4 regions of the Streptomyces sp. NPDC008092 genome follow, and region 3 is predicted to be linked to each of the others. Evidence: riboswitches for the same ligand, from Rfam matches in the RefSeq annotation. Region 3 holds a riboswitch; each other region holds the start of a gene.
The links. Region 3 has a riboswitch for cyclic di-AMP ahead of ACFZB3_RS04755 (peptidoglycan DD-metalloendopeptidase family protein). Riboswitches for the same ligand answer to the same signal wherever they lie in the genome.
Positions count from the first base shown of each region.

Region 1: another riboswitch for cyclic di-AMP. It lies ahead of ACFZB3_RS06075 (NlpC/P60 family protein); the one in region 3 lies ahead of ACFZB3_RS04755 (peptidoglycan DD-metalloendopeptidase family protein).
Region 2: another riboswitch for cyclic di-AMP. It lies ahead of ACFZB3_RS11280 (NlpC/P60 family protein); the one in region 3 lies ahead of ACFZB3_RS04755 (peptidoglycan DD-metalloendopeptidase family protein).
Region 4: another riboswitch for cyclic di-AMP. It lies ahead of ACFZB3_RS45630 (peptidoglycan DD-metalloendopeptidase family protein); the one in region 3 lies ahead of ACFZB3_RS04755 (peptidoglycan DD-metalloendopeptidase family protein).

Region 1 is NZ_JBIBHY010000002.1:257,516-264,662, reverse strand. Features, by position in the region: gene ACFZB3_RS06090 (lipase family protein) at 1-101, opposite strand, end outside; gene ACFZB3_RS06085 (lipoprotein) at 374-1,027, shown strand; gene ACFZB3_RS06080 (DUF1996 domain-containing protein) at 1,035-3,050, opposite strand; cyclic di-AMP (ydaO/yuaA leader) riboswitch at 3,480-3,632, shown strand; gene ACFZB3_RS06075 (NlpC/P60 family protein) at 3,643-5,883, shown strand; gene ACFZB3_RS06070 (NAD-dependent epimerase/dehydratase family protein) at 5,936-6,994, opposite strand.
Region 2 is NZ_JBIBHY010000003.1:445,927-453,073, forward strand. Features, by position in the region: gene ACFZB3_RS11255 (PspC domain-containing protein) at 1-1,020, shown strand, start outside; gene ACFZB3_RS11260 (LuxR C-terminal-related transcriptional regulator) at 1,017-1,730, shown strand; gene ACFZB3_RS11265 (NlpC/P60 family protein) at 1,749-2,807, opposite strand; gene ACFZB3_RS11270 (hypothetical protein) at 3,273-3,626, shown strand; gene ACFZB3_RS11275 (tellurite resistance/C4-dicarboxylate transporter family protein) at 3,639-4,613, opposite strand; gene ACFZB3_RS11280 (NlpC/P60 family protein) at 4,709-5,857, opposite strand; cyclic di-AMP (ydaO/yuaA leader) riboswitch at 5,865-6,039, opposite strand; gene pcrA (DNA helicase PcrA) at 6,352-7,147, shown strand, end outside.
Region 3 is NZ_JBIBHY010000001.1:1,138,765-1,145,911, reverse strand. Features, by position in the region: gene ACFZB3_RS04775 (helix-turn-helix domain-containing protein) at 1-50, opposite strand, end outside; gene ACFZB3_RS04770 (GNAT family N-acetyltransferase) at 49-606, shown strand; gene ACFZB3_RS04765 (TetR family transcriptional regulator C-terminal domain-containing protein) at 616-1,218, shown strand; gene ACFZB3_RS04760 (GDSL-type esterase/lipase family protein) at 1,263-2,048, opposite strand; gene ACFZB3_RS04755 (peptidoglycan DD-metalloendopeptidase family protein) at 2,327-3,298, opposite strand; cyclic di-AMP (ydaO/yuaA leader) riboswitch at 3,303-3,463, opposite strand; gene ACFZB3_RS04750 (alpha-galactosidase) at 3,771-5,843, opposite strand; gene ACFZB3_RS04745 (tyrosine-protein phosphatase) at 6,042-6,839, shown strand; gene ACFZB3_RS04740 (DUF6126 family protein) at 6,868-6,990, opposite strand; gene ACFZB3_RS04735 (helix-turn-helix domain-containing protein) at 6,987-7,147, opposite strand, start outside.
Region 4 is NZ_JBIBHY010000022.1:112,615-119,761, reverse strand. Features, by position in the region: gene lhgO (L-2-hydroxyglutarate oxidase) at 1-826, shown strand, start outside; gene trmB (tRNA (guanosine(46)-N7)-methyltransferase TrmB) at 868-1,764, shown strand; gene ACFZB3_RS45640 (PrsW family glutamic-type intramembrane protease) at 1,775-3,136, shown strand; gene ACFZB3_RS45635 (aldo/keto reductase) at 3,237-4,193, opposite strand; gene ACFZB3_RS45630 (peptidoglycan DD-metalloendopeptidase family protein) at 4,353-5,390, opposite strand; cyclic di-AMP (ydaO/yuaA leader) riboswitch at 5,398-5,558, opposite strand; gene ACFZB3_RS45625 (SpoIIE family protein phosphatase) at 5,809-6,906, opposite strand; tRNA gene ACFZB3_RS45620 (tRNA-Met) at 7,114-7,147, opposite strand, start outside.

The DNA.
Region 1 (7,147 bases), on a different contig from region 3:
CGGGAGACCTCCGCCTGGGAGGCCGTGGCCTGCAGGGTCTGGAGACAGAGGCAGGCGGCAGCGGCGACGGCGGTGGCCAGCAGGCGAACGCGGACGGGCATGGGGAAGGACCTCCTGGACGTGCGGGGACGTGGGAGGTGGTGCGTGGGGACCCGAGCGAGGTCGGGCGACGGTGGTCCCGGTGCGGCTGCCGGGACACATGGCGGCTCTCCTCGACGGTAACGAGCGGGGGTTACCGGCGGTACCGTCCAGTAGGTTACGGTTCAGTAATGTGACGTACCGTCAACCGGGCCGCCCGCGCCTCTCGCGCACGACGGTGTCCGCGCCCTCGGTTACAGTGACCGCCGCGTGTCGTACCAAGGGGAGGTAAAGAGTGGGGACCCACGGGGGCAGAGTGGCGTTGACCGGGCTGTTCCTGGCGCTGCTCGCGGGATGCGGCGCCGCACCGCGCGCCGTCGAGGTGACCGAGTCCGGTCACGCGTCCGGTGCGGCGGCGCAGCGCGGGGGCTCGGTCGGCGCCGCCGGTTCGGCCTGCGAACTGCCGGTGGTGTTCGACATCGCCAAGGGCTGGAAGGCGGAGGCCGTCGACGGCCTCGCCGCCGTCGCCTCGGCCGGCACCGACTCCGACATCACCGAGGAGGTCGTCGACGGCCTGCTGCGCCAGGGCCCGGTGACCATGGTCTGCGAGATCGACGCCAAACCCGCCGGGAACATCGGCTACCTGAGGGCGTGGACCGGCAGACCCGGCAGCGGCGACGCGCGCGCCGTGCTGCAGGCGTTCGTGGCCGCCGAGGACAACACCGGCGGGGCGGCCTACCGGACCTTCACCGCGGGCGGGCTCTCGGGGGTCCGGGTCGACTACCGGTACACCAGCAAGCTGCTGGCGGAGACCAAGAAGGAGTCCGCGCTCGCCGTGGTCACCCCGAAGGGCCCGGTCGTCCTGCACCTGGGCGGGCTCGACAGCGCGGAGCACGACGAGATGCTCCCCGCGTTCGAGCTCGCCCAGGACTCGCTGCGCAGCAGGTGAGAAGGGGTCAGACCGCGTTCCGCCTGGTGCGCCAGAGCAACACGGCCCCGGCGGCCAGCAGCAGGCCGCCGAAGGCGGCGGGCCACAGGTTGGCGCCGGTCTCGGCGAGTCCGCCCTGGACGGCCTGGGGTTCGGTCTGGGGAACCGTCCCGGAACCGGTGGCCGGCGGGGTCTCCTGACCGGCCGGTGCGGCGACCGCGGTGCCGGTCGGCGACGCGGCGGCGGTACCGGCCGGTGCCTCGGTGTCAGGCCGCTGTGTCGGCTCGCTGATGACACCGCCGCCCGACAACTTCGTGGTCGACGTCTTCTTCGGCGACGCAGTCGCGTAGACCCTCGGCAGCTCGGTGCCGCCCGAGCCGGAGCCCGAGCCGGAGCCCGAGCCGGGGGCCGTGGCGGGGGCCGTGGCGGGGGCCGTGGCGGTCTCCGTGGCGGTGGCGGTCTCCGTGGCCGGGGTGCCGGCCGGGGGCTCGGAGGACGGCTGGTCGGTCGCCGGGGCGGTCGGCTCGGCGCTCTGCGTCTGGGCGGGCGGCGTCACCGGGCTCGCGGTGTCGCTCGGCTCGGACGGCTCCGCGCTCTGGGACGGCGGCTGCTCGTCGGCCCCCGCGCCGCACTTGCGGCCGGAGTTGATGCAGTCGACCATCTTCCGCATCAGGCTCTCGTCGAAGACGTTGATGAAGTCGCCGTGGTCGGTGACCGGCTTGTGCAGCTGCTCCGGGAACGAGTCCACCGCGAACAGCGGGACCGTACGGCCGCCGTCCTGGAGGCTCGGCGCGTCCACGGCGTAGACGATGCGCTGCACCAGCTGCGGGATGGCCTGGAAACCGGCCGGGCACGTGCCGTCGGGGGCCTCGAACGCCACGTGGGTGCGGTGGTTGGCGCTGTCGATGTTCCGGCCGTCCCAGCAGCTCTGGAACCTGAACGTGCGCACCACGTCGCTGCCGGACGGGCAGAGCGGGTACTTGTCCTTGAGCTGCCGGTCCTCGAAACCGGTGCAGCTCCAGGAGGCGTTGGCGTTGCCCGGGCCGTTGACGAACGCCTTGGCGTCGCCGGTGATGATGCGCAGCAGCCGCGGCATCTCGGTGACCTTGGAGGTGGGGTTGCCCTCGAAGGTCAGCGTGACCTCCTTCGCCGTGACGATCTGCCCGGCGTTGCCCTCGGTGCCGCCGCCCGGCTTGTCGGCGTCCCGCTCCTGCTTGCCGTTCTGCAGCCGCAGCACGGGCCAGTAGTACGTGGACTTGTCGCCCTGGTCCGCACAGCTGGTCTGGGCGTTCGCCAGGTCCTGGTCGCTGGCGAAGGCGTTGTTGGACTGGTTGCCGATGTAGTCGTGGAAGTGGTGGGCGCCGTTGGAGACGCCGGGCGCGACGATCACGTTGTCTGAGTTGAACAGGCCGTTGGCGTTGACGCCGCAGCTGGAGGAGAAGGTGCCGGTGGAGCCGCCGGGCTGCTCGGCCGGGGTCGTGACGTTGGGCTGCACGGAGGTGATGTCCGCGTAGTCCGCGGCGACCGGGCCGTTGCCGCCCTGGCCGCCGGCGCCGGTGCCCTGGCTCGGCGCGGCGCTGCCCTGGGCGCTCTGGCTCGGGGTGGCACTGCCCTGGGGAGCCGCCGACTGCCCGTCGCCCTGGCTGGAGGAGCGCAGGGTGCAGGCGGCGAGGTCGTCGAGGCCCTGCGGGCGGTCGCCCTCGCGGCCGATGGCGTCGGCGATCCGCTGGATCGACTCGGTCCGCTTCTCCTTCAGCGGGTCGATGATCGTCTGGGCGGCGGAGCCGGGGTCCTGCTCGATCTCGGCGGCGGATTCCTTGAGTTGCTGGTAGGCGGCCGCGATCTGCTGGTCCAGCTGGGCAAGTTCACGGTCGACGTCGGCCCGGGCCCCGTCGGGCACCGCCGTCAGCCGGCTGCCGATGTCGGGGCAGTAGATGGTGGGCGCGGACAGCACCTGGCCGGTGGCGACCTGGCCCTGGTCCCCGCCGCTCTCGGTGGCCGAGGCGTAGACGTTCACCGCGACCAGTCCTCCACCGCCGAGCATCAGGGCGACCGCTGCGAAGGTCGCGCGCTGTGCGCCGGTCGGGCGTCTGCGCCTGTTGCGTCTCAAGGTCGTTCCCCTGCGTGTCGTGGTCGGCCGGGCATGGAAATCCCCGGCCCTATACGGCCCGCGGCGCCACCGTGTTCAACAGACCCAGGAATTCACGGTGACCTCACAGAAAGCGGGTGTCCCGGAGCAGGGGCAACGCGACCGACGGCGACGCCCCGGTGACCCTGCGAATGCAATGGATGCGCGCGAAATGCCGTCCCGTACGGTCGAGTTCCGAACGCTACGACGAACATCACAAATACGTATCGGACATTAGCCACTTCAACCTTCACACGAGTGACACAAGTTGGCTAAGTTGACGGGCAAGCCGTTCGGCTCCCCCCGGCGAATCCCGTCGGGCCGCGCGGCCTCCGCCGAGTCCGGTGCCCCTCAGGGGCGGATCCGGAGCCGGGGACCCAACCGATCACTGGGGTGAATCGGCCGCCGTCCGCAAGGGCAATGGCCGTAGGGCATGCCTTCCGGATTCGACCGCCCGAACCCGACAGCTAACCCGGTAGGCAGAGTACGGAAGGAGCACGACCCCTCAATGGCGCCCGAGAGCCGTGACGAGGTTCGACAGCGGATCGACAGCCTCTACGACCAGGCCGAGAACGCCACCGGGAACTACAACGCCACCCGTGCGATGAGCGGGGGCTCGCGCTCACGGGGTGTCCCGCTGTTCAAACGGCCCCGTCGCGACGACCCGGGCCTCGACAACATCGCCCGGGAGTGGTTCGAGGGGGCGCGCTCGAAGCTGGGGCCGAGTGTTCCGGCCGCACTGCCCTCCGACCGGAAGCCCGACCGGCCCGCCCCTCGGCGGCCCGTCAGCGCCATGGCCGCCGACCTGCTCGGCCAGCTGGAGGACTCCGGCCCGGCCCGGCTGGAGCTGACCGCGGGGCCGTCCGCGCAGAGCGAGATCGAGGTCGTCCGGGAACTGCCGGCGCGCCCGAAGCTGGAGCTGACGGCGGGCCCCGCCGCGGCGCTGCCGGCCGGGTCCTCGGGTGCGCCCAGGGCGCTGCCCGCCGCCGGGCCGCAGCGGCCCACGCCGGGTACCTCGAAGACGAAGAACCAGCTCAAGCTCGCCAAGGCGCGCGAGGTGCTGTCCCAGCGCACCGGGCAGCGCGCGATCGCCGCCCTCGCCCCGGCCCCGGTCCAGCCCGCCCAGGCCGCTCCGCCCGCGCCCAGCCCCTGGCCCACGCCCGAGGCGCAGGCCCCGGTGCAGCCGTGGCAGGCCCCCGCCCTCGGGATACCGAACCAGCGCACCGGCAGCGGCTCCTTCCGCAGCGGGTCCCCCGCCGCCACCCGCGCGCTCCCGGCGGTGACGGAGACGGGCGGCATCCCGATCGTCTCCCCGTCGGACACCGGTACCTTCCGGATCATGACCCCGGGTGGTACCGACAGTTCCCCGAGCCGGGCCGCGGCGGACTCGGGCGGCTTCCGCGTCATGACCCCGGGCAGCTCGGCCGGCGGGAACTACCAGACCGCGGCCGCCAGGGACACCGGCGCCGCCCAGGCTCCGGCCCCGTCTCTCGGGGACTCCGGCTCCTTCCGCATCATGACCCCGGGCGCCACGGGCTCGTTCCCGATGCCGGCCCCGGCCGACGCGGGCGCCTTCCCGGCCGCGGACCCCATGGCGAACACGAGCGTCTTCCCGACGACGGACCCCATGGCGAGCACGAGCGTCTTCCCGACCGCGGCGCCGACGCACACGGGCGCCTTCCCGACCGCCGCCCCCTCGGACAGCGGCGCCTTCCCGACCGCGGCGCCCGCCGCTCCCGTTCCCGCGGCCGTTCCCGCCCCGGTCCCCGGCCCGATGGACGTCGGCGGCTTCCGGATCATGTCGCCGAACGCGCCCGCCGCCTACGCCGACATCCCCCCGGCCGTCGCCGACACCGCCTACGCCACCGGCGGGTACACCGCGGCGGCCCCTGTCCCGCCCGCGACGCCGATGGCCGCGATGCCGCAGGCCGCGCCCTTCGCCCCGGCACCGGCCGCCGACATGTACGGCGCCTACGCGGCAGGCATGCAGCCCGCCGACGGCGGCTACGCCTACGCCGCCACCATGGCCATGCCCACGGACATGGCGGCGCCCGCCGCCGCGATGCCCGCGCCGGTGCCCACGCCCATGGCGGCACCGATGGCGGCACCCGTGGCAGCGCCCATGACGGCACCCCCCGCACCGGCGATGGCCGCCATGCCGACGGCTGCCATGCCGACGGCCATGACCGCGCCGCCCGAGGCGATGATGACGGCCGCGCCCGCCATGGCGATGCCCACCGCCGCGCCCGCCCCGGTCGTCACCGCCCCGCTCCCCACCACGCCCCTGCCGACCGCACCCCCGCAGGTCCCCGCCGCCCCGGTGCCCGCGGCTGCCCCCGGCGCCTACGCCGACCCCGGTGCCTTCCTCCAGCCCGGCGCCGGGGCCGAGCCCGGCAAGGCCATGAAGGCGCTGGCGTTCGCGCGGGAGCAGATCGGCCGGCCGTGTGTCTGGGGCGCGACCGGGCCGGGGGCGTACGACGCCCCCAGCCTGACCCAGGCCGCCTGGCGCGCCGCCGGCGTGTCGCTGCCGCGGACCGCGCCCGAGCAGACCCTGGCCGGCACCCCGATCACGCTCGCCGCCGTCGAGCCGGGAGACCTGGTCTTCTTCTTCGACGACGACAGCCACGTCGGGATCTACGCGGGCGGCGGTGCGATGGTGCACGCGCCGAGCCCCGGGGCGCTCATCCGCGAGGAGTCGATCTACAACGCCGGGGAGTCGGCGATCCACCGGGTGATCCGCCCGGCCTGACCCCCCGGCCCTGTGCTCCCGGCCCTCTGCCCCGGCTGCCTGGCCGTCGGGCTCAGACCTTCCGCCGCCGGGTGCGCCAGCTCTCGTGGTGGTCGAGGAGGGTCTCCTCGACGGGCCGGTAGGCAAGGCCCAGTTCGTGCACGCTGCGGCCGTTGTCGACCCGGAAGCGGATGCCGAGGTGGTTGCGTATGTAGTCCTGGGTCAGGCCGAAGAGCGGGCCCAGGACCCGTACCGGCCCGTGCGGGAGCGCGGTGCGCGGCAGGCGCGGGTCCCAGGGGTGGCGGGTGCGGATGATCCGGGACATCTCGTGGAAGGACGTCATCGTCTCGTTGGCCACGATGTAACGGCCGCTCGCCGCCGGGTTCTCCGCGGCCGCGATGTGCGCGTCGGCCACGTCGCGGACGTCCGCGGTGGTGAAGCTGAAGTCCGGGGCGCCGTAGCAGAAGTAGCCCTTGAACAGTTCGTCGAGCAGGAAGAGGCTGCCGGACTCGGAGGCGGGCGTGAGGGAGGGGCCCAGGACGAGGCCGGGGTTGATCGAGACCAGGCGCCAGCGGTCCTGCGCGGCCTCGGCGTCCCAGGCGGCGCGCTCGGCGACCGTCTTGGCGTAGTGGTACGGGTTGTTCGCCACCGTGCTGGTGGTGTTGAAGTACTTCTCCGTCAGCACCTCGCCGGCCATTGCGCGGACGTCGGCGTAGTCGCCGAAGATCGCGCCCACGGTGGAGGTGAGGACCAGGGTCGCCACCTCCGGCGTGCGCTCCACGCTGCCGAGCACGTTGCGGGTGCCCAGCAACGCCGGGTCCACCAGCTCCCGTTGGCCGTCCTTGATCCGTTCCGGCATCAGGAACGGCGAGGCCACGTGGAAGACGGCGGCGCAGCCGCGGAAGGCCTCGTCGAAGGACCCGTCCCGGAGCAGGTCGGCCTCGAAGAGGGCGAGTTGCCCGGGGAAGGCCTCCTGGAGCTCCCACAGCGGTCGTGCCTTTGCCTGGTCGGAGACGCGGCGGACGGTCGCACGGACCCGGTACCCGCGCTCCAGCAGCCGCCGTACCAGATGGCTGCCGACGAATCCGCTGCCGCCGGTCACCGCGACGGTCGTCCTCCCGCGTGCGTCCACGCTCTCACCCCTCGCCCTCCGGCCACCGCGCCTCGGTGCGCCGCAGAGGACAGGTTGGTGCATGCGCCGGGCACCCGCCAAGCACCGGGAGACCGCCGGGACGCCCCGGAAGCCATAAGCCGGACCCGATACACGTCATAAGATCGGCTTATG
Region 2 (7,147 bases), on a different contig from region 3:
GCGGACGGCCGCCGCAGACTCGTCGCCCGCAAACCGGACCGGGGCCAGATCGTCGCCCTGCTCCTCATGGTCATCGTGTCCATGGTCTTCGTGGGCAGCGTCAACCTGACCAGCGGCGCCAAGGCCTATCTGGTTCCCGCGGTCCTGGTCGCCGCCGGTGTCGCCCTGGTCTGGCGCCAGGCGGACAACGCCCGCCGGGCCCGCTGGGTCGAGGTCGGCAGCCGGCGCCGCACGCTCAGCCTGCTGCGCGCGGGCGTCGGTGTCCTGCTCGTCACCGCGGGCGTCTCGGGCGTCTTCGTCATGCAGGGCTCCGCCGCGCACATCGGAGCGGTGCTCCAGGCGGCCCTCGCCGTGCTCGTCGGCATCACGCTGCTCGCCGGCCCGTATCTCGTCCGGATGACCCAGGACCTCTCCGAGGAGCGGCTGATGCGCATCCGCGCCCAGGAGCGCGCCGAGGTCGCCGCCCACGTCCACGACTCCGTGCTGCACACCCTCACCCTGATCCAGCGCAACGCGGAGAACGCGGGCGAGGTGCGCCGCCTCGCCCGCGCCCAGGAGCGCGACCTGCGCACCTGGCTCTACAAGCCCGAGGGCACCGGCAAGGACGAGGCCGACGAACCCGCCACCCTCGCCGAGGCGGTGCGGCGCAACGCGGCGGAGGTGGAGGACAAGCACGGCGTCCCCATCGAGGTCGTCGTGGTCGGGGACTGCCCGCTCGACGAACGGACGGGCGCGCAGATGCAGGCCGCGCGCGAGGCGATGGTCAACGCGGCCAAGTACGGTGGCGAGGGCGGTGCCGTCCAGGTCTACGCCGAGGTCGAAGGGAAGACGGTCTTCGTGTCCGTCCGCGACCGGGGTCCCGGCTTCGACCTCGACTCGATACCCGCCGACCGCATGGGTGTCAGAGAATCGGTCATCGGCCGCATGGAGCGTCATGGCGGCACCGCACGGCTGCGGTCCGTGCCGGGCGGCGGCACGGAGGTCGAGCTGGAGATGGAGAGGGCGGAGAAGACGTCATGAGCGACGCGACCGAGGCGAACGGCCCGGCGGAGGGTGCGGAGAAGGCCGGGCGCCGGGTGCGTGTGGTCCTCGTCGACGACCACCGGATGTTCCGGACGGGCGTCCAGGCGGAGATCGGCCAGACCGAGCAGACCGGCGTCGAGGTGGTCGGCGAGGCCGCCGACGTCGACCAGGCGGTCTCGGTGATCACCGCGACCCGGCCCGAGGTGGTCCTCCTGGACGTGCACCTGCCGGGCGGCGGCGGGGTCGAAGTGCTGCGCCGGTGCGCCCCGTTGGCGGCGGACGCCGAGCGGCCGGTGCGCTTCCTCGCGCTGTCCGTGTCGGACGCGGCCGAGGACGTGATCGGCGTGATCCGGGGCGGCGCCCGCGGCTACGTCACCAAGACGATCACCGGCACCGACCTGGTCGACTCGATCTTCCGGGTCCAGGAGGGCGACGCGGTCTTCTCGCCCCGGCTCGCCGGGTTCGTCCTGGACGCCTTCGCCTCCACCGACGCCCCGCCGGTCGACGAGGACCTCGACCGCCTCACCCAGCGCGAGCGCGAGGTCCTGCGCCTCATCGCCCGCGGCTACGCCTACAAGGAGATCGCCAAGCAGCTGTTCATCTCCGTGAAGACGGTCGAGTCCCATGTGTCGGCGGTGCTGCGCAAGCTGCAGCTGTCGAACCGGCACGAGCTGACCCGCTGGGCGACGGCACGCCGCCTGGTCTGAGGCGACCCGGACGCCCCGTCACACGACCCGCGTCGCCCCCGCGAACGGCATCTCGTCGATCGGTGCGATCCGTACCGGCGCCGACGGGTTGGGCGCGTGGATCATCTCGCCGTTGCCGATGTAGATGCCGACGTGGCTGATGCCCGAGTAGAAGAACACCAGGTCGCCCGGCTGGAGCTCGGAGCGGGAGACGCGGCGGCCGGCGTCGATCTGGGCGTAGGTGGTGCGGGGGATGGAGACGCCGGCGGAGCGGTAGGCGGCCTGGGCGAGGCCCGAGCAGTCGAAGGCGTCGGGGCCGGTCGCGCCCCAGACGTAGGGGCTGCCGAGCTTCGAGTAGGCGTAGGCGACGGCGGCCGCGGCGCGGGAGTCGGTGGCGGCGACGCTGTCGGCGGTCAGGGGGGCGCGGGCGTCCGGCGCGGAGCGTGAGGCGCGTCCGGTGCCGTCGCCCGCCGCGACCGCGGACCGCTGCTGCGGGGAGAGCCGGTCCAGCAGCTGCCGCGCCTCGCCCAGCTTGCCGTTGATGGCGGTCTTCTCCCGCTTCAGCTCGGCCTGCCGGGACCGCAGCGACGTCAGCTCGACATGCGCCGCACCCCGCAACCGCTCGATCTCGCGCAGCTGTTGCCGTACCCGCGCCACCGCACCGGCCTGCCGGTCGCCGGCCCGCTCGGCGAAGGCCGCGTCGTCCAGGTACCGGTCGGGATCGCTGGACAGCGCCAGCTGCCAGGCCGGGTCGATGCCGCCGTCGCGGTACTGCGCGGCCGCTATGGAACCGAGCGCGTCCCGGGCGGAGTTGAACGTCTCCTGTGCGCGGGCGGTCTCGTCCTGCAGCGACTTCAGCTGCCGCTGGGCCGTGTCGGCCTTCTCCTTCGCTCCGTCGTACTTCTGGGTGGCCTCCTCGGCCTCCTGGTACAGCTGGTCCACCTTGGCCTTCACCTGCGCCGGTGTCAGTTGCGGCTCGGCGTTTCCGGTCCCTTCGAAGGCCGTCGCGGTGGCCGCGCCCGCCAGGGCGAGGGTGGCGGCCGTGCGGGCCGTGTTGCCGCTGAGCGAGCGCTGTCGGGGCTTGCGGTGCGCTGCCACCTGGACTGTCCCGTCCTTTCGTACGACCGCCGCGACCGCCGTCTCGCCCGCAGGCACGCCAGGGGGAGCGTCCGTACGGCCGCGAGGGGTGCGGATTGCGCGTCCGGCGGCGGCCCGCACAGGGGGAGTGGGCCGCCGCCGGGCTTTCTCGGCGGTGGTGCCCGACTGCCGCCCCTGGCCCGGGCGGCGGTGGGGAGTCGGTCACCTGGGGGAGGACGCTAGGCCCGGGTGTGTCGGCTCGGTAACGCGATGCACGGAATTGGCGTGACCGGATCGTTACCCGACGGTATGTGTACGGGATTCCGGTCCGGAGTCGTCGGCTTCTCGGGGTGGGATGACCGAAGCGGCGGTTCCGGGGCTGGTGGGAGACGCGGGCTGCTATGGGGTGCATATATGCGGGGCGGCGGGTGCCGAGGGAGGGGCCGGTGACCGGTGCCCCGTACGGCCCTGATTAGGCTCCGGGCCATGGACGTACTCATCCATCTCTTCGTCGGCCTGCACATCATCGGCATCGCCGCGCTCCTCGGCGGTTTCCTCACCCAGATGAAGGCGATGGGCCAGGGCACGGCCCGGTTCGTCCCCGGGATGCTGCACGGCGCGTTCACCATGCTCGCGACCGGCGTGATCCTGGTCGGCCTCAACGAGGCCGACGACCACCACGTCAACACCGTCAAGATCGGCGTGAAGCTCGCCCTGCTGATCGTGATCCTCGGGCTCGTCTACGTGAAACGGGACGACGAGAAGGTCGAGAAGGGCGCCTTCGGCCTGGTGGGCCTGCTCACCATGGTGAACATCTTCATCGCCGTCCTGTGGACCTGATCCCCGGCATCCTCACCGGGCCTTCCTGAGAGCGGCGCGGGCGCCCGCCGCCGCACCGGCCGCCACCGCCAGCCAGGCCGCCACCGTGACCCACACCAGCACCCGCCCCGGCCACTTCAGCCACGCGCCGCCGACGGCGGCCGCGACCGACAGCGTCGCCGTCGCCGTCATCCCCATCGGGAACACCGTCGCCCAGCGGCGCACGTCGTAACGCGGCCGGGGCCACGCCGCCTCCGCGGCCAGCAGGACGGCGTACCAGGCCAGGCTCAGGACCAGCAACGCCACCGTCACCACGCGCAGGACGCCCCGGTCGTCGTCGTTCCACAGGTACAGCCGCGCACTGTCGGCGGCCAGCAGCCGCGCCCCGGCCAGCGCGGAGATCGCGAGCCCGCCGCCCGCCACCCACTGGTCCCCGGGCCCCTGGGCGATCTGCCGCCACTCGAACCGGGGCACGGCGAGCCCGTACATCGCCAGCCCCAGCCAGAAGAGGACCAGCGAGAGGTGCGCGAGCCACGCCGTCGTCAGGGCCGCCGCCAGCGTCGCGCCCAGCACGGCCGACCCCTGTGTGGCCACGCAGGCGAGGAACACCGTTCCCGGCATCCTCGGCTTCCAGTGCCGCACGACGAGGACCAGCAACGGCGGCCACAGCGCCACCGACAGCGCCAGCAGGGCCTCGGCGAGGGGCTGCCACCCGAGCGCCGAGAACCGCGTCCCCAGCACCGTCGTCGCCGCCACGGCGGTGAGCGCGCCCGGTGTCCGCGCCTCCGCCGCCCACCGCCGGCGATCGAGCGCCAGCCGTGCGGCGAAGTCCGCGGCCAGTGCCGCCCACAGCGCGCAGGCCGCCGCCAGCGCCACCCGGGACACGGTCTCCGCGCCCGCCAGGTACAGCCCCTCCGACATGATGCCGGTGGCCATCACGGCGCCCCCGGCCCCGGCCGCAGGCGAACACCGCGCCCACCAGGCGCCGAGGGGTGAAATGCCGGACATGCCCCTGATGCTAGGGAGAGTCGGCCGCGGCAGGGGCGGGGCACGCGCGCGTACGGCCCGAAAAGCGTGCGGGCGACGGCGGGCGCCCCGTGGGATCAGGCCGGGCGCACCACGCTGTGGATGATCGACTCGCCGCCGTAGTAGATCGACTCCTCCCGGACGTACGCGCCGGGCTTCGGGGCGTGGATCATCATGCCGTTGCCGATGTAGATGCCGACGTGGCTGACGTCGTCGTAGAAGAAGACCAGGTCGCCGGGCTGGGCGTCGGAGAGGGGGACGGTGGTGCCGGCGTTCACCTGGTCGTAGGTGGTGCGCGGCAGGGAGACGCCCGCGGCCTTCCAGGCGGCCTGGGAGAGTCCTGAGCAGTCGTAGGAGCCGGGGCCGGTGGCGCCCCACACGTACGGCTTGCCGATCTGCGCGCGGGCGAAGGCGATCGCCTTGGCGGCCTTCGTGGCGTAGGTGGAGGAGCCGGAGCCGGAGGACGAGCCGCTCGACGTCGAGGACGAGGAGGACGACGACGCCTCCTGGTCGGCCGCCGCGGCCTGCTGCTTCGCCAGCTCCGCCGCCTTGCGGTCGGCCGCTTCCTGCTGCTGCTTCTCGATCGCCGCCAGCCGGGCCTTCTCCGCGGCCGTCAGCTGCGACAGCAGCTCCCGTGCGGAGGCCAGCTTCGTCTGCACGGTGGTCTTGGCCGTCTTGAGGTCGTCCTGCGTCTCGGTGAGCGTCTCGAGGCTCCGGGCGGCCTCCTGCCGCTTCTTCATGGTCGCGGACCGCTGGGTGACGTAGTCGTCGACCGCGCCCTTCTGGCGCGTGGTCAGGCGGCTCATCAGCTGGTCCTGGTCGAAGTAGTCCTGGGGACTGTCCGCGAGCAGGAAGGTCGCCGTGTCGGGAACGCTCGCCCCGGTCCGGTACTGGGCCGCCGCGAACGAACCCAGTTCCTCACGTGCCTCGTTGAGCCGGTCGGTGCGCCGGGCGACGTCGTCGAGCAGCGTGTCGACCTGCTTGCGCTGCTTGCCGGTCCGCTCCTTCGCCGCGTTGTACTTCTCGGTCGCCGACTCCGCCTGCCGGTAGAGGGCGTCGACCTTCTTCTCCACCTCCTCCAGGCTCGGCTTGCCGTCCTCGGAGGGCGCGGCCTCGGCCGTCTGGGAGAACAGGGCCATGGAGGTGAGTGCGGCGGTGGCCAGTGCGGGGGTGCGTATGCCTGCCGTGCGCGTTCCTGACGGCCGGGACTTGCGGTGCGACGCCAACGGGGGCGACTCCTTCCAGTGTTCCGCCTACCGAGTTAGCTGTCGGGTTCGGGCGGGTGGTTCGGAAGGGTTGCCCTACGGTCCGTTCCCCGGAGGGGAGTCGGGACCGATTCACCCCGGGATCGGTGTGGGTCCCCGGCTCCGGATGCGCGGTGGCGCCCCGGACTCGGCGGAGGCCGTGCGGCCCGGCGATGTTCGCCGGTGGGGGTCGTACGGCCTGCCCGGCACGCTAGCCAACTCGTGTGGTCTCTGTGAAGTTTGATGTGCGATATGCCCGATACATTTTCGTGACCTTGATGTTGGGAATTGTTCAGGCGGGGCGATCTGGGGTGCTATGGGCGACTTGCCCGAGGTGACAGGGAGGCTCGCGGTGGGCGTTCGCCGCTGCGTGACGCGCGTCGACCGGCCGTGACCGAGTGGTTCTGTTCGGTTACCCGGCCGAGTTTTCGGGGCGGCGGCCGGTTGTCGGTGGGGCGCCCTAGACTCGGAGAGCGATGAGCAGCCTCTTTGACGACAGCTTCCTGGCGAACCTCCAGGCCCCCCGCGGCCATGACGAGGAACCTCCGCCGCCGCCCGAGGACGAGCACGCTCCGGAGTCGATTCCGGACGATCTGTTCGGCGGGAAGTTCGACGTGCCCCCGGACCGGGACGCCTACTACCGCGACGGCGCCGCACGCCCGGCCCTGGACCCGGCCGCGCTCCTGGAGGGGCTGAACGACAACCAGCGGGCGGCCGTCGTGCATGCCGGCTCTCCGTTGCTCATCGTGGCCGGCGCCGGTTCCGGCAAGACGCGCGTGCTCACCCACCGCATCGCCCACCTCCTCGGCGCGCGCCAGGTGCACCCGGGCCAGATCCTCGCGATCACCTTCACCAACAAGGCCGCGGGTGAGATGAAGGAGCGCGTCGAGCACCTCGTGGGCCCGCGCGCCAACGCGATGTGGGTGATGACCTTCCACAGCGCGTGCGTGCGGATCCTGCGCCGGGAGAGCAAGAAGCTCGGCTTCACCTCCTCCTTCTCGATCTACGACGCGGCCGACTCCAAGCGCCTGATGGCCCTGGTCTGCCGCGACCTGGACCTCGACCCCAAGCGGTTCCCGCCGAAGTCGTTCAGCGCCCAGGTCAGCAACCTCAAGAACGAGCTGGTCGACGAGGAGGACTTCGCCGCCCGCGCGAGCGACGGCTTCGAGAAGACCCTCGCCCAGGCCTACGCCCTCTACCAGTCGCGGCTGCGCGAGGCGAACGCCCTCGACTTCGACGACCTGATCATGACGACGGTCAACCTGCTGCGCG
Region 3 (7,147 bases):
GCGATCTGCCGCACCAAGGGGTCCGCAACTGGTTCTACTATGTTGGACATGAATCCAATATACGAGAGAAGCATGGTGGCGGTGCGCCCGGCCCGGCCCGGTGACGCGGAGGCCGTCCGCGCGATCCGCAACCACGCCATCGAGCACTCGACGGCCCTGTGGACCGAGACCCCGCAGTCCCCCGCCGAGGGCGCGGCCTGGTTCGCCGCCCACCTGGAACGCGGATCGGCGCTCGTGGCCGAGGTGGCCGACGCGCCGGGCGAGGTGGCCGGGTTCGCGGTGTACGGCCCGTGGCGCGCGCTGGACGGTTACCGGCACACGGTGGAGAACTCCGTGTACGTCCGCGAGGGCATGCACGGGCTCGGCATCGGCTCCGCGCTGCTGGGTCCCCTCATCGCCTCGGCACGCGAGGCCGGCCACCATGTGATGATCGCGGGCATCGAGGCCCGGAACGCCGCGTCGGTCCGGCTGCACGACCGGTTCGGCTTCGAGCACGTCGGCACGGTGCGGGAGGTGGGCACCAAGTTCGGCCGCTGGCTGGACCTGACGATCATGCGGCTGCCGCTGGCCTGGGACGGCAACGCGGGCGGCGTGCCGACCGATTAGGGTGACCGCGTGGCGAGAGTGCGGTTGAGCGTGGCCGAGCGGCGGGAGGAACTGCTGCGGGCCGCCATCGAGCAGATCGAGGCGCGGGGCGTGGCGGCGGTGCGGATCGCCGACGTGGCCTCGGCCCTCGGGGTGAGCAACGCGCTGGTGCTGTACCACTTCTCGACGAAGGAGAAGCTGGTCGCCGCCGCGTTCACCTATGCCGCCGAGGACGACCTGGCGCATCTGCGCAAGCTGCTGGGCCGCCGCACGTCGGCGCTGCGCCGGCTGCGGGCCGCGGTGCGCTGGTACGCGCCGACGGGGCAGGCGAAGGGCTGGCGCCTGTGGATCGAGGGCTGGGCGGTGGCGTTGCGGGAGCCCGCGCTGCGGGACGTCACCAAGGGCCTGGACCAGCAGTGGAAGGCGGCGATCGCCGAGGTCCTCGCCGAGGGGGTGGCCGCGGGCGAGTTCCGGTGCCCCGACCCCACGGCCGCGGCGCTGCGGCTGACCGCACTGCTCGACGGGCTCGCCGTCCAGCTGACGTCGTACCCCGGCTCGGTGCCCCGGGCCCGGGCGCAGGAGTGGGTCGACGAGGCGCTGGCGCGCGAACTGGGGCTGCCCGGGCAGGAGTAAGGGGCAGCCCGCAGTGAGGCCGCCCCTTACCCGCCGGTGCCGTCTCAGGCCACGGAGGCGATCCGCATCTTGATGTCGTCCGGGGAGAGCGCCCCCTTGGCCGTCACGTGGTCGCCGGAGGACTCGCCGCGCAGCCGGCGCCCGATCCACGGGACGAGGTACTCGCGGGCCCAGTGCACGTCGTCGCGGCGCACCTCCAGGGTGCCACGGGGCGGCAGCGGGGGCCACGGCTGGTCCGGGTCGGCCGGCACCTCGATGCCGAGCACCTGACCGGCGCGCAGCGCCACGCGCGTGTGCCCCTCGGGGGACAGGTGCAGGCGGTCGCCGTCCCAGGCCCGGCGGTCCTGCACGGTCTTGAGGGACCACAGGTCCAGGACCGGGCAGCCGTACCGGTCGGCGATGGCCCGTACGTGTCCGTTGTACGTGGCGATCTTGCCGCGCAGGTGCTTGAGGACGGGCACGCCCCGGGTGTCGAAGCCGGTGGTCACCAGCACCGTGCCGACGGCCTCGGTCAGCTGGGCCACGGCCCGCTCGAACCGCTCGGCCACCTCGTCGGGGTCGGTGCCGGGGCGGATGATGTCGTTGCCGCCCGCGCAGAAGGAGACCAGGTCCGGGGCGAGTTCCAGGGCCTGCGGCACCTGGTCCGCCACGATCTGGTCGAGCAGTTTCCCGCGTACGGCGAGGTTGGTGTAGCCGAAGTCGCCCTCGGGCCGCCGGTCGGACAGCAGTACCGCGAACCGGTCGGCCCAGCCGACGAACGCCCCGTCGGGGCCGGGGTCTCCCACGCCCTCGGTGAAGCTGTCCCCCACCGCGGCGTACGACCCGATCACTGATGCATTGTCACTCTTCGAATCGTCTCCCACATCGGACCATGATTCACCTTCGACTGTGACCTACGCGACCGTAATAAGGGGTTGACGCTCGGTGAGATAAGACACCCTTAAATACTTTGCCAATCCTGGAATAAGTCCCTGACCAGCGATGTTGAAGTGTCGATCGCGGGTGGGGACTCGCGCGGGACGGTCCGGCCCCGGAGACGCCGAAGGCCGGACCCGGGGATCGGGGGTCCGGCCTTCGGAGTGCGTGGGGCACCCGTGGGCGCGCCGGGTCAGCCGACGGCGACACCCTTGGAGCGGAGGTAGGCGACCGGGTCCACGTCCGAGCCGTAGTCGGGGGTGGTGCGGATCTCGAAGTGCAGGTGCGGGCCGGTCACGTTGCCGGTCGCGCCGGAGAGGCCGACCTGCTGGCCCGCGGTCACGGTCTGGCCGACCGAGACGGAGAGGGCCGAGAGGTGGCCGTACTGCGCGTAGTAGCCGTCGGCGAGCCGGATGACGACCTGGTTGCCGTAGGCGCCGCCCCAGCCGGCCGTGACGACCGTACCGGCGCCGACGGCCTTGACCGGGGTGCCGGTCGGGACGACGAAGTCGACGCCCGTGTGGTAGCCGCTGGACCACATGCTGCCGGCCACGTGGTAGCCGGTGCCGACGGCGCCGCCGGTCACCGGGAGGGTGAAGCCGGAGGCGGTCGCGACCGAGCCGTTCGAACCGTCCGAACCGTTCGAGTCGATCGAGGCGTTGGAACCGTTCGAGTCGGCCGAGGACGAGGTCGAGGTCGAGGTCGAGGACTGCGGGTTCGACCGGGCCTGCGGACGGGAGCCCGAGTCCGCGGAGTCCGTCGTGGCGGCGTGCCGGCCGCCGAGGGTCAGCCTGAGGCCGGGGTGGATCAGCGAGGGGTTGTCGCCGACGGCCTGCCGGTTGTCGGCGTAGAGCCGGTGCCAGCCGCCGCGGACGTGCTGGTCGCGGGCGATCTTCGAGAGATAGTCGCCGGGCACCACCGTGTACACGCGGTGTGCGGAATGCGCGGCGCCGGAATTCTGCGCGGCCGTCTCCTTGACCGCGGTCTTCTCGACCACCGGAAGCGACTGTGCGGCCTTTTCGGAAACGGACTGCGCAGCGGCCGCGTGGGCGCCGGTGGCCCCCATGAGCGGCAGGGCCAGCGCGGCGCCACCGGTTCCGGCGACGGCCATCGAGCGGGTGAAACGCTGGGACTTGGGACGGCGGTGCTTACCCTTCGCGGGCATGGCGCATTCCTCTCCTGCGCCTGCGAGGTGAGCTGTCGGGTTCGGGCTGGAGCTGCCCGGCCGCGCACCGTCGCGCGACTACACCCCTAGCCGTCCCGGGAACCGGAACAGGCGGTCATACCTGGTGGGTCCCCCGCTCCTGCCGGGCACGGGTGAGTGTGTGTGGGGACTCCGGGCGGCGGCAGGATTCGGCGTTCCGCCCGGATGTGTGGCGAACGTAAGCGAGTGAGACGGACGTGGACAAGCAGCCGGTTCCGGCCGTCCGAGTTTCACTTGATCCGTTTCCGGAAATACCGGTCACCCTCCGTGAATTCCGGCCTATTCGATTTTCCAACCTTCTTGGAAAGTGCCTGAATTACGTGAACATGACGCGCGACGGACGGTCACGAATATGACGCTCCTCACGCACGTCACGCCACGTCCCCTTATTCCACACCGAGTTGCAATGAAGCCACCAAATCGGGCATATACGTCAAATCCGGCGAAGTCGGATGACTGCCGCATCCAGGTCGCCCTTCAGCCCGGTGTGCAGCCCGTGGTGCAACAGAACGGCACCCCCGTGCACTTCGCCCGTCTCGCGGCATTCGTACGACGCCGCCGGGTCGAGCCCCTGGAGCCGCAGCGCCGGCGCCGGCTCGCCGTAGCTCTGCGCCTGCAGCCAGGCGAGGACGACGGTCTCGTCGCCGAGGGTGTACTGCACCGCGCTGAGCCCGCCGGCCGGCGGCCGCAGCCGGAACTGGTCGCCGCGCTGCACCTGGGGCCGGATCTCCTTGTAGAGCTCCACCCAGCGGCCGGCCTCGGCGAGTTCCTCCTCGGTCCACTGGGAGAGGTCGCCGCCGACCCCGAGCGCCCCGGCCATGGAGCTGACGAACCGGAAGCGCAAGCTGCTGACCCGGCCGTTGAGCTGGTGGTTCGGGCTGTCGGTGACCCAGGCGGACATCACCCGGGCGGGGTGGATCTGGCTGAAGCCGTGCTGGATGGCGAGCCGGTCCAGCGGGTCGGTGTTGTCGGAGGTCCACACCTCGTCGGTACGGCTCATGATCCCGAGGTCGATCCGCCCGCCGCCGCCGGAGCAGGACTCGATGGCGACGTTCGGGTGGGCCGCGCGGAGCCGGTCGAGCAGGGCGTACAGCCCCCGCACGTGGTCGACCCACAGACGCTGCGGGTAGGGCTCGCCGGGCCAGCCCGCATCCGTGAAGCAGCGGTTGAAGTCCCACTTGACGTAGTCGATCGGGGCGCTGGACAACAGGGTGTCGAGCTGCTCCCAGAGGTACTCCTGGACGTCCTCGCGGGCGAGGTTGAGCACGAGCTGGTTGCGGAGTTCCGTCCGCTTCCGTCCCTGCTGGTACTGCACCCAGTCGGGGTGCGCCCGGTACAGGTCGCTGTCCGCGTTGACCATCTCGGGCTCGACCCAGATGCCGAACTGCATGCCGAGGGCGTGCACGTAGTCGGCGAGGGGCTTGAGGCCCTTGGGGAAGCGGTCGGGGTTGGGCGTCCAGTCGCCGAGGCCGGCGCGGTCGCTGGTGCGGGCGCCGAACCAGCCGTCGTCCACCACGAACAGCTCGACGCCGATCGCGGCGGCCCGGCGGGCCAGGGTGGCCTGCTGCTCCTCGGAGATGTCGAAGGTGGTGGCCTCCCACGAGTTGAACAGCACCGGCCGGTCCTGGTCGGCGTCCGGGATGATGTGCGCCCGCTGGTAGGCGTGCCAGGCACGGCTCGCCCCGCCGAAGCCGCCGTCGGACCACAGGCCGGCGAAGACCGGGCTGGTGTACGACTCGCCCTCGGCCAGCATCAGCAGGCCCGAGTCGTCGTAGCCGGCGCCGCCGGTGATCTGCACGCGCGCGTCGGGGAGCTGGGCGACCGCGATCCGCCAGGAGCCGGACCAGCCGAGGGCGCAGCCCCAGACCTCGCCGCGCTCCTCGGTGGCGTCGGTGTCGAGGGCGACCCAGGGCAGGTGCTGGTGGCCGGTGTGGCCGCGGCGGCTGCCGATGACCTTCTCGCCGTAGGTGAGCGGGGCGCTGGTGAGCCGGGACTCGGCGGCCCAGCGGCCGTGCAGCTGGGAGAGCCGCCAGCCCTCGCGGTCGGGGAGCGTCCAGGTGGCCGGGTCGGCACGGAGCAGCTCCACGCGCGCGTGCGTCTCGTTGTCGACGGTCACCCAGCGCTCGACGACATCGCCGCGCATCCGGTAGTGCAGGGTGATGACGATGCCGTCGTCCGTGAAGCGCAGCCGGAGCTCGTCCTCCTCGACCGCGTAGGAGTCGAAGGTCCACTCGGTGCCCCGGCGCTCGTCGGTCCGCACGGACAGCGCGGGGCGGACGAAGCGGGGGCCGCCCTCGACGGGGTACTCCTCGCGGCCGTCCAGCGGGGACTCGAAGGCCCAGTAGCCGGGCAGTGCCCGGGTGCTGAGTTCCTCGGCGTCGGTGAGCCGGATCCTGGGCCCCCAGTGCAGGTGGAGCAGTTCGTCGGAGTCCGTCAGATGCAGCGCGTAGCTGCTTCCGGGGCCCGACAGGAGCCAGGTACGACCGTTTTCGGCGATGTCCACCATCGAGAAACCTCACACAGGGGCCAACAGATCCGCTCAAGCACCAACATCATCAATGGCCACGGGCTCCGGAAGCAAGGGTCACGGGCCTCGGAGGCGATGCCTGTGGACAACTCATTGCCCGTGGAAACCGATGTCGTATGGTCGGTCCAGTGCCCGTCGACGAGCAGCGCCGACGGGGCCGGCCGGGAGGAGCCCCCCGTGACGCAGCAGGTCCCGTCGACCGAGCCCGAGCTGGCCGGTGTGCGCAACTTCCGTGACGTGGGCGGCCTGCCGACCGTGGACGGGCGGCGGGTGCGGCCGGGCGTGCTGTTCCGCAGCGGGCACCTGGCGCATGCCACGGAGCAGGACGCGGAGTTCCTCGCCTCGCTCGGCCTGCACACGATCTTCGACTTCCGCAACGCGGCCGACCAGAAGCTGGAGGGCCCCGACGTCGAGCTGACCGGCGTGCGGAACCTGAACCTGCCGCTGACCGACCCGGCGCACGGCGCCGACTTCTGGAAGATGGTCCGGGAGGGCGAGATCGACCAGCTGCGCGAACTCCTGGGCGACGGCAAGGCCGCGGCCCGGATGGTCAACTCGTACCGCACGATCGTCAAGGACCGCACCGGCGAGCACTCGCGCGTGCTGCACGCGCTCGCCGAGGACAGCGTCCCGGCGCTGATGCACTGCGCGGCCGGCAAGGACCGGGCGGGCATCTCCATAGCGGTGACGCTGCTCGCGGTGGACGTGGAGCGGGACGCGATCCTCGCGGACTACCTGGAGTCCAACGCCAAGCACCGCCGCTACAAGGTGCGGCGCAGCGGCGGCGGGGACAGCGCGTACAGCCCCGAGGTGATGGATCTGCTCAGCCCGCTCTTCGACGCCCGCGCGGAGTACCTGACGGCGGCCTTCGAGAGCATCGAGGAGACGTGGGGCGACGTGGACACGTATCTGGAGCAGGGCCTGAAGCTGGCCCCGGAGACCCGGGACCGGCTGCGCGAGCGCCTGCTCGACTGAGGCCGGGCGGCGGGTGGCGGGCGGTGGCTCAGCCCTTCCCGCCCACGGCGAACAGCAGGTAGAGGAACCCCGCCAGGACGTGCCCGACGGCGAGGTAGATGACCAGCCGGATCCACAGGGCCCGGGGGAACTTCTCCTCGATGTTGCTCACGGCAGCTCTCCAGTGATGCCAGTGCTGGGTCCCAGGCACAGCGCGGCCGTGGGACTCTGCAGCAGGGTGTGGACGAAAAGGAGCTCGACCCCGTCCGGGTCCTCGGCGGCGAGCCGGTGCGGGGTCAGCGAGTCGAAGTGCGCGCTGTCGCCGGGTG
Region 4 (7,147 bases), on a different contig from region 3:
CCAGATCGGGGAGTACGAGCCCGAGGTGCGGGGGCTCGCCGCCATACACGTCGGGACGACCGGGGTGGCCGACTTCGTGGGCGTCGCCCGGCAGCTCGGGGAGGCCTCGGGGGCGGAGATCCGGTACGGCGCCCGGGTGGTCCGCGTGGACCGGCGGCCGGAGCGGGGGGTGGCCGTGCTCACCTCGCGCGGCGACGTCGTACGCGCGCGTGTGCTCGTCAACTGCGCGGGGCTGTACTGCGACGAGGTCGCACGGCTGACCGGGGACGAGCCGGGGATGCGGATCGTGCCGTTCCGCGGGGAGTACTACGAGCTGGCGCGGCCGGAGCTGGTGCGGGGGCTGGTGTACCCGGTGCCGGACCCGGCGTTCCCGTTCCTCGGGGTGCATCTCACGCGCGGGATCGACGGAGGCGTGCACATCGGGCCGAACGCGGTGCCGGCGCTGGCCCGGGAGGGGTACGGGTGGGACGTCGTCCGCCCGCGGGAGGTCGCCGGGACACTGGCCTGGCCGGGATCCTGGGCGCTGGCGCGGCGGCACTGGCGGTACGGGGGCGGGGAGCTGCTCCGGTCGGTGTCGAAGAAGGCGTTCACGACGGCCGTACGGCGGCTGCTGCCCGCCGCGGAGGAGGGGGACCTGGTGCGGGCGGCCGCGGGGGTGCGGGCGCAGGCCGTGCTGCGGGACGGGACGCTCGTCGACGACTTCCTGATCAAGGAGGGGCCGCGCGCGGTCCACGTGCTGAACGCGCCCTCGCCCGCGGCGACCGCCTCGCTGCCGATCGGGCGGGAGGTGGCCCGGAGGGCGCTGGAGACGCTGGGCTCGGCGTGACCCCCTCGGCCGTCCGGCGGGGGCCGTAAAATCGACGCACTGTGTCTGACTCCCGCAACGCCCCCGAAGCCCCCCGGCCCGCCGAGACCGGCCCCGCCGGGCACGTCCCCGGTGCGCACCCCGACCACACCCCCGGAGTGTCCGTCCGGCACACCCGGGCCAAGGGGGAGCCGCGGTTCCCGGACGGGCCCAGGGCCGATCCGGCCGGGTCGCACTTCGAGCGGCGGATCCGCAGCTTCCAGCCGCGCCGCAGCCGGGTCACCGCCGGGCAGGCCGACGCGCTGCAGCGGCTGTGGCCCAAGTGGGGCCTGGACATCGACGGGCAGCAGGTCATCGACCTCGGCGAGCTGTTCGGGAACGACGACCCGGTGGTGCTGGAGATCGGGTTCGGGATGGGCGAGGCGACCGCGCAGATGGCCGCCGAGGAGCCGGGCGTCAACATCCTCGCCGTCGACGTGCACACGCCGGGCCAGGGGAACCTGCTCAACCTCGCCGACCAGAACGGGCTGTCCAACGTCCGGGTCGGGAACGGCGACGCGATCATCCTGCTCCGGGAGATGCTGACGCCGGACTCGCTGGACGGACTGCGCGTGTACTTCCCGGACCCCTGGCCGAAGAAGCGGCACCACAAGCGGCGGCTGATCCAGCCCGAGGTCCTCGACCTCGCCGCGACCCGGCTGCGGCCCGGGGCGATCGTGCACTGCGCGACCGACTGGGAGCCGTACGCCGAGCAGATGCTCGAAGTGCTCGACGCCCACCCGGAGTTCGAGAACACGCAGGCCGACGGCGGTTTCGCGCCACGTCCGGCGCACCGGCCGCTGACCCGTTTCGAGGGCCAGGGACTGGACAAGGGACATGTGGTGAACGATCTGCTCTTCCGTCGCGTACAGCACCGGGTGCCGCAGAGCGAGCAGCACCGTCAGGAGTCACCTCGTTAGGGTCGATGCCGTGGCCACCTCCCCGCCGCCGTACTCGCCGTACCCGCAGCATCCGGCGTACCCGGCACACCCGCCCTACCCACCGGACCCCGCCGACCGCGGTCTGCGGCATCCCCGCTGGTGGCAGCGGCGCTGGGTGCGGTACGGCGCGCTGGGCACGCTGCTCGCCCTCTCCGGTCTGGTGATCCTCGCGCTGGTGCGGGAGCAGACGGGGACGGAGGGCTTCCTGGTCGGGCTCGGGCTCGCCGTGCTGCCCGTGCCGCTGCTCGTGGGCGCGTTCCGGTGGCTGGACCGGGTGCAGCCGGGACCCTGGCGGAACCTGCTGTTCGCGTTCGCCTGGGGCGCCTGCGCGGCCGCGCTGATAGCCATCGTCGCCAACAGCTTCGCGACCAGATGGATAGCGACGGCGACCGCGGACCCGAGCAGCGCGGACCGGCTCGGGGCGACCCTGATAGCGCCGGTCGTCGAGGAGTCGGCGAAGGCGGCGGCCGTCCTCCTCGTCTTCCTCTTCCGCAGGCGGGACTTCACCGGGATCGTCGACGGGGTGGTGATAGCCGGGGTCACCGCCACCGGGTTCGCGTTCACCGAGAACATCCTCTACCTCGGTACGGCCTTCGGGACCGACCAGCTGACCGGGGACAGCGGGATCGCCTCCGTCACCGCCGCGACGTTCTTCGTGCGCATCGTGCTCTCCCCGTTCGCGCACCCGCTCTTCACCGTCCTCACCGGCATCGGCTTCGGCATCGCCGCGTTCTCCGGGGAGCGGCAGCGGGCGCGGCGGGTGCTGGTGCCGCTCGCCGGGCTGCTGCTCGCGATGAGCATGCACGCGTTCTGGAACGGGTCCTCGACGTTCGGGCAGTACGGGTTCTTCGCCGTGTACGGCATGTTCATGGTGCCGGCGTTCGGGCTGCTGGCCTGGCTGGCGATCTGGACGCGGCAGCGGGAGCTGCGGACCGTGCGGGAGGAGCTGCCGGCGTACGTCTACGCGGGGTGGCTGGGGACGGCGGAGCCGTTCGTGCTCGGGTCGATGCGGGCGCGGCAGATGGCCCGGGAGTACGCCGCGTACCACTTCGGGAAGGCGGCGGGGCGGGCGGTCGCCGAGTACGAGGGGTACGCGACGACGCTGGCGCTGCTGCGGCGCCGGGGGCAGCGGGGGCAGGCGGGGGCCGACTTCGTGGTGCGGGAGCGGGAGCTCCTCACGGAGCTGTGGAACCGGCGGGAGCTGGTGCGGCCGGCCCTGGAGTACGCGGCGCGGACGGCCGCGCCGGGCGGGTGGCCTGGGTACGGCGGCCAGACGCCGTCGGTTTACGGGGCGCCGGGGTGGTACGGGGCGGCGGTGCCGTACCCGGCCTACAACCCGTACCGGAGTTAGGGCTTCGGGTCGCGGAGAGTTCGGCACCGCCGGGACGCGCCGCGCGGGCTGGGCGCCGTTGCGGCGGAAGAGATCTGTGAGCGGCGGAGGAAGAGGACCGTCAGGCCGAAGCCCTCGTCAGTTTCGTCAGTTCCTCGTCCGTCAGGGTCAGGTCCGCCACGCCCAGCAGGGGCGGGAGTTGCTCCAGGGTGCGGGCCGAGGCGATCGGGGCCGTGATGGTGGGCTGGGCCGCCAGCCAGGCCAGGGCGACCGTGGGGACCGGGGCCTCGTGGGCCGCGGCGATCTCGTCCAGGGCGGCAAGGACCTTCTGGCCGCGCTCCGACTCGGCGTACTGGGCGGCCCGGCCCGCTCGCGCGCTGTCGACCGTCGTACCGGGGCGGTACTTGCCGGTGAGGAAGCCGGCGGCCAGCGAGAAGTAGGGGACGGCCGCGAGGCCGGTGCGGGAGGCCAGGTCCTGGAGGGGGCCCTCGTAGGTGTCGCGGGAGACCAGGTTGTAGTGGGGCTGGAGGGCCACGTACCGGGCGAGGCCCTCGCGGTCGGAGAAGTCCAGGGACTCCTGGAGCCGCTCCGGCGTGATGTTGGACGCGGCGATGTGCCGGACCTTGCCCGCCCGCACCAGCTCGTCCAGCGCGCCGATGATCTCCTCGACCGGGATCTCGGGCTTGTCGAAGTGCGTGTAGTAGAGGTCGATGTGGTCGGTGCCCAGACGGCGCAGGGACGCGTCGGCGGCGGCCTTGATGTTGGCGGCGGACAGGCCGGGGTACTCGGGGTGCTGGCTGACCTTCGTCGCGATGACGACGTCGTCGCGGTTGCCGCGCGCCTTGACCCAGTTGCCGATGATCGTCTCGGACTCGCCGCCCTTGTTGCCCTCGATCCACGCCGAGTACGAGTCGGCGGTGTCCACGAAGTTGCCGCCCGCGGCGGCGTACGCGTCGAGGACGGCGAAGGAGGTGGCCTCGTCGGCGGTCCAGCCGAAGACGTTGCCGCCGAGGGCGAGCGGGAAGACCTCCAGGTCGGAGGCGCCGAGCTTGCGGAGGGAAGGGGAAGAAGCACTCATGCTTCACTTCAACACGCGTCGCCGGGCACCCCATGCCGACGCAACACGAAGTTCTTGTAAAGGCGCGCCGCCTGCCCGGGGCGCGGCACACCGACGGCCCTGACGCCGGGGGGTTGCCGTCAGGGCCGCCGGGGGCCGGTGGGTGCGGTCCGGGTCAGGTCAGGGGTTGAGGCCCTTGCCGCGCAGCCAGGTCATCGGGTCGATGGCGGTGGCCTGGCCGTTCGGGTGGACCTCCAGGTGGAGGTGCGGGCCGGTCACGTTGCCGGTGGCGCCCACGCGGCCGATGACGTCGCCGGTGGAGACCTTCTGGCCGACCTTGACGCCGATCGAGGACTGGTGGCAGAACCACAGCTCGGTGCCGTCGTCGAGGGTGATGATCGTGCGGTAGCCGTAGGAGCCGGCCCAGCCCGCCTCGGTGACCGTGCCGCTGTGCACGGCCTTGATCAGCGTGCCGGTGGGCGCCGCGAAGTCGAGGCCGGTGTGGTAGCCGGAGGACCACATGGATCCGGCCTGGCCGAAGGTACCGGTGATCGTGTACGAGACGACGGGCAGCGTGTACTGCTTGGCCAGCTCGGCGAGGCGGGCCTGCTCGGCCTTCTGCTTCGCGGAGGCCTCGGCCTTCTCCTTGGCGTCGGCGGCCTTGGCGGCGGCCGCCTTCTCCGCCTTGGCCTCGGCGTCGGCGACCGCCTTGTCGGCGGCGGCGACGGCCTTGGCGCTGGCCTTGGTGTCGAGCTGGCTCTGCTGCTGTGCGGCCTGGGCGATGATCCGGCTGCGCAGCGCCTCGCCGGCGTCGGACGAGGAGGAGTCCGCGTCGGTGGCGGTCGTCGTGGTGACGCTGCTGAGCGCGGTCCGGGTCGCCTGGTGGCCGCCGTCCTCGCCGAGCAGCGAGCCGACGGAGGACGGCAGGTCGGGCAGCGAGATGGAGACCGGCGGCTTGCCGGTGTTGGCGCTGGCCATGCCGCCCGCGCCGACGGCGGCGATGACGCCGACGCCGAGAACCGTGGAGCTGCGGGCGAGCCCGCCGCCCTTCTGCTTGGCGACCCGGTGCCGGCCGCGTACCGCGGAGAGGGACTCCTCGGTGGGGTTCCACTCCTCGAAGGGGCCTTCGTCGGCGCGGTAGCCGCCGTAGCCGAAGGTCTCGGGCTGACGCTGGCTGGGCACGAACGGGGCTGTCGGAGCAGGCGGGTTGGACGCCACGCGGGCGCACTCCTTTCCTTCCGCCGCCTACCGGGTTAGCTGACGGGTTCGGAGCAGGAAGGTCTCCTACGCGCGTATACCGGCCGTTTCGTACCCGGCGGTAGCCGTGCGATTCACCCCAAGGTGGTGGTTCCCCGGTTCCCTTGCGGGATTCGGCGCATGCGCACGGAGCCGTCGCGGGTGACGGCTGGGACGACCGCGCTGCGTTATCGAACGTTAATAGACCCGGCTACCAGATTCCAAGCTGTTCGTCTTGATCATTAAGCTTTCAAAGCTTGGACTTACCTGCCACGACCGGTCAAAAACGGTCGAGTCGGCGGTGCGCGCTGCTCAGCTCAGGAGTCACACAGGTTTTGATGGTGACTCAGTTGTTATGCGCAGGGCGGTCGCACGGACACCGAACGTGACCGCCCGCCGCTCAGGGCCGTCGCACGGCGAGCAGTGCCATGTCGTCCGTCATGCCGCCGCCGGTGTGCCGGCGCACCTCGGCCGCGAGCCGGGCCACCAGGGGGCCCGGGGCGGTGACGGTACGGCCGGTGAGCCGCCGCTCCGGGTCGTAGAACCGGCCGTGCGCGTCCCGCGCCTCGGAGAGGCCGTCGGTGTGCAGCAGCAGCGTGGCCCCGTTCGGGAACGCGTGCTCGGCGGCCCGGTCCGGCCAGGCCCCCAACTCGCCCATCCCGAGCGGCAGCGCGGCCTCCGGCGCCCGCACCGGGCAGACCTCGCCGTCGCCGTGCAGCAGCAGGGGCGGCGGATGGCCCCGGTTGACGAGCCGGAGCGTGCCGTCGCCGTGCGGGAGTTCGGCGAGTACGGCGGTGGTGAAGCCCTCGTGGGCGTCGATGCCGCCGCGCCGGACGCCCTCGCGCGCCAGCGCCCGCTCCAGCCGCCCGGCCACCGCCTCCAGCGTGGCCTCCTGCTCGGCGGCCTCCCGGAACGCCCCGATGACCACGGCGACCGCGGCGACCGCGCCCATCCCCTTGCCGCGTACGTCGCCGACGACCAGCCGCACGCCGTACGGGGTGTCCTGGACGGCGTACAGGTCGCCGCCGATGAAGGTGCCTTCCTGCGCCGCCTCGTAGCGGGCGGCGATCTCGAAGCCGCCGATCCGCTCGGCGGGTTCGGGCAGGACGGCCCGCTGGGCGGCCTCGGCGACCTCGCGGGCGGAGGCGAGGCGCTGGTCGCCGATGCGGACGATCCGGTTGATGCCGGCGGCGAGGACGGCGACGGTGGCCACGGTGACGACCTCGGTGACGGCGTCGGCGTCCGGGAGAACGGCGAACCGCGCGTGCACGGCGTAGGTGGCGACGAGTGCGGCCAGGCCCGTGAGGAGGGTGGTGCGCAGGGAGGAGAGGGGTGCGGCGATCAGCGGGGCGGCCGTGAAGAAGGGCACCGCGGTGAAGGGGGCGGGGGTGAGGACGTCGTAGCAGACGCCGGTGCAGATCAGCAGCGCCGGCAGGAAGCGGGCGAGGGTGCGGGCGGATGCCTGGCCGTGCTGCGCCACCTCTCCACGGCCCACCACGCGACCCCCCTGACGTTCCCGATGCCCTACGTGTTCGACGTGTCCGGTGTGTTCGATGCCTGTCCGTCCAGGTTTGCGGCTGTGAGCGGGTGGGGCGAATGGTGTGGGCCGGGCGGATGAGTGCGGAAGTGTGTGATGAGGAACACGTGCCCGGATATGACTCAGGGCCGGAATCCTCGGATCTTGGATTCCGGCCCTGAGCTTCAGTAGCGGGGACAGGATTTGAACCTGCGACCTCTGG